Regions from separate parts of the Pelosinus baikalensis genome, predicted to be linked through region 3. Evidence: riboswitches for the same ligand, from Rfam matches in the RefSeq annotation. Region 3 holds a riboswitch; each other region holds the start of a gene.

Region 1 (2,209 bases), on a different contig from region 3:
GGCAATACGTTTTTCTACACTCTCAATATTTAATTGACGAGCTTCTGCAAAAGTAGTACCGAAGCTTACCACAACGATGGCTTTTTGACTTTTTGGTACCTCTTGCGCACTTGCATTTGATAAGCCAAATGCACTAGCACCCAGTAATAAGGAAACACTTAATGCAAAACTCATAGCGATTTTATATAAAAAATTCATTTTCATTTCTACAACTCCCCACTCAGTTTTCTATGTGCTAGGTCTTTGGGGTAATCATATTGCACTTAACCAAGCTTACGTTTTTTAGCCAAGATTGTAGACAAATAATTAACACTTGTTGGATCCACTTCATCCAAATTATAACTAATTTGTTCATCAGGCAAACCACAGCGACTAATCATAACAGAATTTTCACCAAAACCATGCTCTTTCAACTTCGCTATAACCTGTCCAAAATTTTTGTAAACTTTCATTAATACAACATTATCGACGACTCCCAATATAGCATCTAACTCTTCTTCTGACATCGTCGCCGGAATAATGCTAAGTATATCATTTCCTTCTGCCAGCGGCTGACCTAATTGACTGCCAATCGCACAAAAAGCCGGAACCCCAGGTATGGTTTCAATAGCATAACCAGAATCCTTTAACAAACGATATACATACATATAAGTGCTATAAAACATAGGATCACCCAATGTTAAAAACACAACTTTTTTCCCAGCCTGCAGTTCTGCCAGAATACTATTTTTATTGTTTTCCCATGCATTGGCTAGCGTAGCAGCATCATTTACCATCGGGAAAACCAACCTCAATATCTCAACATCTGTTTTCAAGTACGGATGAGCAATCGATAGTGCTGTACTACCTTCTTTTTTTTCTGTTTTAGGGGCAATTACCACATCCGCGTTTCTTATCACCTCCACTGCTTTTAATGTGAGCAGCTCTGGGTCTCCTGGCCCTACACCAACACCGTAAAAAATTCCTGCCATAATGGCCTCCTTAACTATAATTTGTGGTACAACATATACAAGTACATATAACGATAACTGAGTAAAACGAGAATTTGCACTCTTAATTTTACCATTATCCAATAATCTTGACCAGCACTCTGAAAAATTAGAAAATTGGCATGAAAGCCAATTCAGCTACAATCCTACTGGACAATCATCGTTACTAGCGCAAAAAATCTTCCGTCACACATAACGGAAGATTTCAATAAATACAATTATAGTAGCCTGCCATCATATAAACACGTCACTATCATGTGTAATATACAACAGTATAACTGTACGAATCTCCTCCCCATCTCTCGCAGGTTTTAACGGTGATTGCTGTATAGGCAGTTCTCCTGACTCTGAATCATTGCTTCCCCAAGCCTTCCCAAGTTTAATCTCAGTGGCATAATTATGGGGTTACTCCTCATTACAGTGGCGGGACCGCGCCGGAATTTAACCGGACTTCCCTATTAAGCCCCAAAGGGCACCTATACCATCCATATGAAATTTTGCTGTCCACTCTTATTTAGAGTATTATAAATACTTTTTCTTGTCAAGGACATACTTGGTAATATTCTATACTCTTTTTTTTATTTTAACGATCTTGTTATATCAGCACCAATCTAACACGCAGTTAAGCCGCCATCCACTGTCCACACTGCACCGTTAACAAAGGATGCCTGATCCGATGCCAGAAAGCAGATTACATGAGCCACCTCATGAACTTTGGCAATTCGCCCTATTGGATACATCGATGCCATGTCTCGTAAATATTCCTCTGGATTGTTTACCTCTGCTAATTGCTGTTTAAGCATAGGCGTATCCACATCACCAGGGCATACGCAATTAGCACGGACACCATAGTGAATACTTTCTAAGGACAATGCCTTTGTAAAGGTCGTCACCGCTCCCTTTGAAGCGCAATAGGCAGTACATAAACAATTACCATTAATCCCTGCATCAGAAGACACGTTAATAATAGCTCCACCACCCCTCTGCCGCAAATAAGGCAAAGCAGATTTACAAATAAAATAGGTACCTTTTATATTGATATTCATGATGTGATCAAACTCATCTTCCGTAACTTCACCAATGATTTTTTCCATATATATACCAGCAGCATTGATAACAATATCCAGACCGCCGAACTGGGCTGCAGTTTTTTCTACTACTTCTTGGCATTGACTCACAGAACTGACATCACCTTGTATAAAACATACATTATCAGCATA
Region 2 (2,209 bases), on a different contig from region 3:
TATGTCGATAGCGAAATAGATAAAGGAGTAATAGCTAGATATTCTACAAAGTTGTTTCAAAGGGTTTTGAAAATAAGGGGGGAGGAATGGATATGGAAAACAGACATGGTTTAATTCTTGTTAACACAGGAAATGGCAAAGGAAAAACAACAGCAGCTTTAGGTCTTGGACTAAGGGCTTGGGGACAGGGATTCAAAGTGCTGATCATACAGTTTATTAAAGGCAGCTGGAAGTATGGCGAATTAAAAACGGCAGAGGCTTTGGGACCTAATTTTGTAATGCGTCAGATGGGGGAAGGTTTTGTTCGCAATGCGAATGAAGATGCTATGGCTGATCATCGTCATGCAGCTGAAGAAGCCTTGGCGATGGCGCGAAAAGAAATTGAATCAAACCAGTGGGATATGATTATTTTAGATGAAATTAACTATGCGATTAAGTTTGGCGTTCTATCTCTGGAAGCAGTATTAAAATTATTAGAGGACAAGCCCTCTGCATTGCATCTTGTGCTGACAGGGCGGGATGTACGTCCAGAAATTATTGATAAAGCGGATTTAGTGACGGAAATGAAAGAGATTAAACATCCCTATAAAAAAGGCATAAAAGCTCAAAAAGGGATAGAGTTTTAAAAAGAATTTGTTAATACTGATTCCTTGACAATTCTTTAAAGATATTATAAAGTGAATCTTATAATATGTAAAAAATTTCATATGGATGGTATAGGTGCCCTTTGGGGCTTAATAGGGAAGTCCGGTTTCATTCCGGCACGGTCCCGCCACTGTAATGAGGAGTGAACCCATGATATGCCACTGAGATAAAGGTCTTGGGAAGGTATGGGGGAGCAATGATTCTAAGTCAGGAGAACTGCCTATATAGCAATCACCGTTAGAACCTGCGAGAGATGGGGAGGGGATTTGTACGATAGTTTTTTTATTGTGCTTATTTTTCCCCGACGTATATATACGTCGGGATTACTATTTACTTTATGCTATTGTAAAATCTCTTGACCTTTTTGGGTTAAGAGATTTTTTTACGGGTTTTGTTGGAGAACTGCATAAATATTCTTTATATAAAAAAACAAAAATATAGGAGGAAAAGTGTGGGTAAGCAGATAAAGTTAAAACAAGCCAAGTTATGCGCCTGTGTACTGGGGAGTGCTCTATTATTACACATGCCAAATGTACAGGCTGCAGAGACAGAAGAACAAGAAGAGTATTCTTTTGACCAAATAGTGGTAACTGCCACTAAAACGCCAGTAAAAGTATTTGAAGCCAATGCGAATATGACGGTAATCACGCGAGATGAAATTGAAAAAAACCATTATCATGATTTGGTGGAAGTACTGCGAGATGTGCCAGGTGTCGCTGTGTATAATTATGGCGGTGGCGTAGGATACGAGCATTCTAATGGTTTAAGGATTAATGGAGCAAAAGAGATTGTCGTATTGATCGATGGAATAAAGATCAATGCTGCTACTAGCGGACCCTTTCCTTTTAGTGCCTATAGCTCTCTAGAAAATATTGAAAGAATAGAAGTACTAAAAGGATCTGCATCTGCATTGTACGGTTCCAATGCCAAAGGCGGCGTTATTAATATTATTACCCGCAAAGCGGAAAGTAATAGTACAACTCTAACTCTCACGGGAGGCAGTTATGGCAAAGAAAACTATTCGCTGCTGAATCAGGGAAAATCAGGAGATCTTAGTTGGGTTATAACGAGCCAGAAGGATATTCTAGGAGATTATAAAGATGGTCACGGTGTAAGGATTCCCCAACATCGAAATGGGGAAACTAACTCATTTAGGCTAACCCAAAATATCAACGATGACTCTGATGTAACATTGATGTATGATAACTACAAAGGGGATTACCGTTATGCAGATAGTGCTTATGGAATCGATAATCATAAAGCAGGCACTGCTGATAATTCTTCTTGGAAAATGATTTATAACAATAAGCTTTCGGAAAAAAGCCACAATCAATTATCTTTTCTCAGTGGTGACTACGATACAACCTATGATATAGGATCTACATGGGGCTCAACAACAACAACAGTTAAGACTATTGGAATTCAAGAGCAATTCACGCAAAAAATGGGTGATCGCCATATTTTTACTACGGGCTTTGATTTTAACCAAGATAAAGTAGTGAATATGAATGATATCAAACTGACAAATCGGGCTTTATACGCGCAAGATGAATGGAATATGACC
Region 3 (2,209 bases):
CAATTCGGGACGAGCAATATAGGTAGCCATCCGAAGTTTGATCGGCTGACCATTTCTAAGTACCTTACCATCCTGCACCGTTAAACCAGCAGCCTGAAAATGCTGCAATGCCTTGTCCAAACTGTAGACATGAGGCTTAGGATCAGGAGAGAAAGGATAATTTCCTGGGAAAGGATTGTAGGCTACAACGGCTTCTTTCCCCATAACCTTATCAACTATTTCCTGACGATTAATGAGGGCATCCATTCCTTTGCGGAATTCTTCATTCCCCCATAAATCTTGATTGTTACCAGCATAATTGTAAATTAAATGATACACTCGTTTACCTGGAACACTCTCTACGGTTACCTTGCTATCCTTGCGCAAAGTTTGCAGCGTATCCAGTGCCGGACGATAAATGATATCCGCATCGCCGGATTGCAACGCCAATAGACGAGCATTTGCATCATCATTAAATGTCATAATAACCCGATCCAATTTCGCTATACCATTCCAGTATTTAGGGAATTTTACCAATTCTGCACCTTTAGCAATATCAAAGCTGGCAAACATAAATGCACCCGTTCCAATAGGCGGCTTACCATCTGGCACCATCACATCCATAATCACCGTATTATAATGAACTAATTCCGACGGCAGAGCCGGATATGGATTTTCAGTGGTAATTTTTAAGATATCACCGACTACCTCAATTACAGCAATTTTTAAAGATGCTTTTACGCCAGGATTTACGGAAATAGAGCGCTCTAAGCTAGCCTTAACAGCCTCTGCAGTCAGATCTTTTCCATTATGGAATTTCACTCCCTTACGGATTTTAAACTCCCAATGCTGACCATCGTCAGATTTCCAGCTTTCTGCCAGCCAAGGATAGAGTTCTGTTGTTTTTGGGTCCAATCCAACCAGGGTTTCCATCGCTCCAGAGTTTAAGATAAAACTAAAATGACACCGATGAGGGTCCATCGTATTCGCAGGCCAAACCGTGATAAATTTAAGTACCTTCTCCTTCGCACCACTACTGCTCTTCTTGTCAGAAGAACAGCCAGCCACTGCCATCAGCAAACAGCTGATTAACCCCAAAATAATCCATAAATAAGAACGTTTTTTCATTTTTCTCCGCCTTTCTAGTTATAATAAAAAAACTCTCGGTATAAACCGAGAGTAAAACGCAAGCAGAAAACAATACGAAAATTCGCATAAATCCCATCCCCATCTCTCGCAGGTTATATCGGTGATTTGTTATATAGGCAGTTCTCCTGACTCTGGATCATTGCTCCCCCAAACCTTCCCAAGATATCATCTCAGTGGCACAACATGGGTTTGCTCCTCATTACAGTGGCGGGACCGTGTCGGCATTGAACCGAACTTCCCTATTAAGCCCCGAAGGGCACCTATACCAGCAATATCTAATTGTAATAGTCATTCTCATCGATACTTTACAATAGAATCCTCTCTTTGTCAACTGTTGGTTTTTTTGCAACATATAGATAAATGGAGGAAATCCTTTTAAATCTTTTATCATTAAGCAAGATGTAATTCGATCCGGTATGAATTAAATGGCTAATTTCCCTTTTTCATCTTCAATAATTAATTCTCCACCATGTTTTAGCATCTTTTCACGCACATATTGAAAAACGTGGATACCATCATGATCCAAATGTCCGATATTATTAATATTAACCACAATACGCCGATACCCATACTGCAAATGCTTCAGCATGTTTTGCTCCAGAAAATTAAGATGCTCTACAAATACGTCACCGCTTACATTCATATATACTTGTCGGTTATCAGTTGTTACCCATACAGACATCCCTCTTCCTCCTTTTACAACCTTAAAATAACAAATTCACTTTATTTTCATATGTTTTATGAGCTTACAATCTTATTTTTCTTTTAATATTGATAATCATTATCATTTTAACAATAATTAAAACATCTGTCAAATATTTTAATTCTCAATCAGTGTATGTAACCAAATCTTTTACTGTTCATATACTAAATTAGATTCCCTTACTTATATGTTAGCCGTGGCTAACCATATTTTTTCCTACTAATGTTAGCCCTGGCTAATATTAAACCATTTTGCCAAAGGAGGATTTATAATGAATACTGCATTAACAACAATTCCATTATCAACACTGGGCATAGGATCTGTATGCCAGATCGTATCCCTTAATTTACAAGGCTTGCTGCGCCGCCGCATTCTAGA

What was found. A riboswitch is a leader RNA that binds a small molecule or an ion and turns the genes downstream of it on or off. The one in region 3 is predicted to bind cobalamin.
Region 1: linked by a shared signal. The riboswitch ahead of cobI (precorrin-2 C(20)-methyltransferase) and the one ahead of LMF89_RS20915 (ABC transporter substrate-binding protein) in region 3 are both predicted to bind cobalamin.
Region 2: linked by a shared signal. The riboswitch ahead of LMF89_RS11430 (TonB-dependent receptor plug domain-containing protein) and the one ahead of LMF89_RS20915 (ABC transporter substrate-binding protein) in region 3 are both predicted to bind cobalamin.

Annotation. Positions count from the first base shown of each region.
Region 1 is NZ_JAJHJB010000014.1:29,534-31,742, reverse strand. Features, by position in the region: gene LMF89_RS11480 (sirohydrochlorin cobaltochelatase) at 1-204, opposite strand, end outside; gene cobI (precorrin-2 C(20)-methyltransferase) at 264-971, opposite strand; cobalamin riboswitch at 1,304-1,484, opposite strand; gene LMF89_RS11470 (SDR family NAD(P)-dependent oxidoreductase) at 1,601-2,209, opposite strand, start outside.
Region 2 is NZ_JAJHJB010000014.1:20,134-22,342, forward strand. Features, by position in the region: gene cobO (cob(I)yrinic acid a,c-diamide adenosyltransferase) at 93-626, shown strand; cobalamin riboswitch at 702-883, shown strand; gene LMF89_RS11430 (TonB-dependent receptor plug domain-containing protein) at 1,097-2,209, shown strand, end outside.
Region 3 is NZ_JAJHJB010000041.1:26,957-29,165, reverse strand. Features, by position in the region: gene LMF89_RS20915 (ABC transporter substrate-binding protein) at 1-1,107, opposite strand, end outside; cobalamin riboswitch at 1,227-1,407, opposite strand; gene LMF89_RS20910 (STAS domain-containing protein) at 1,550-1,810, opposite strand; gene LMF89_RS20905 (FeoA family protein) at 2,103-2,209, shown strand, end outside.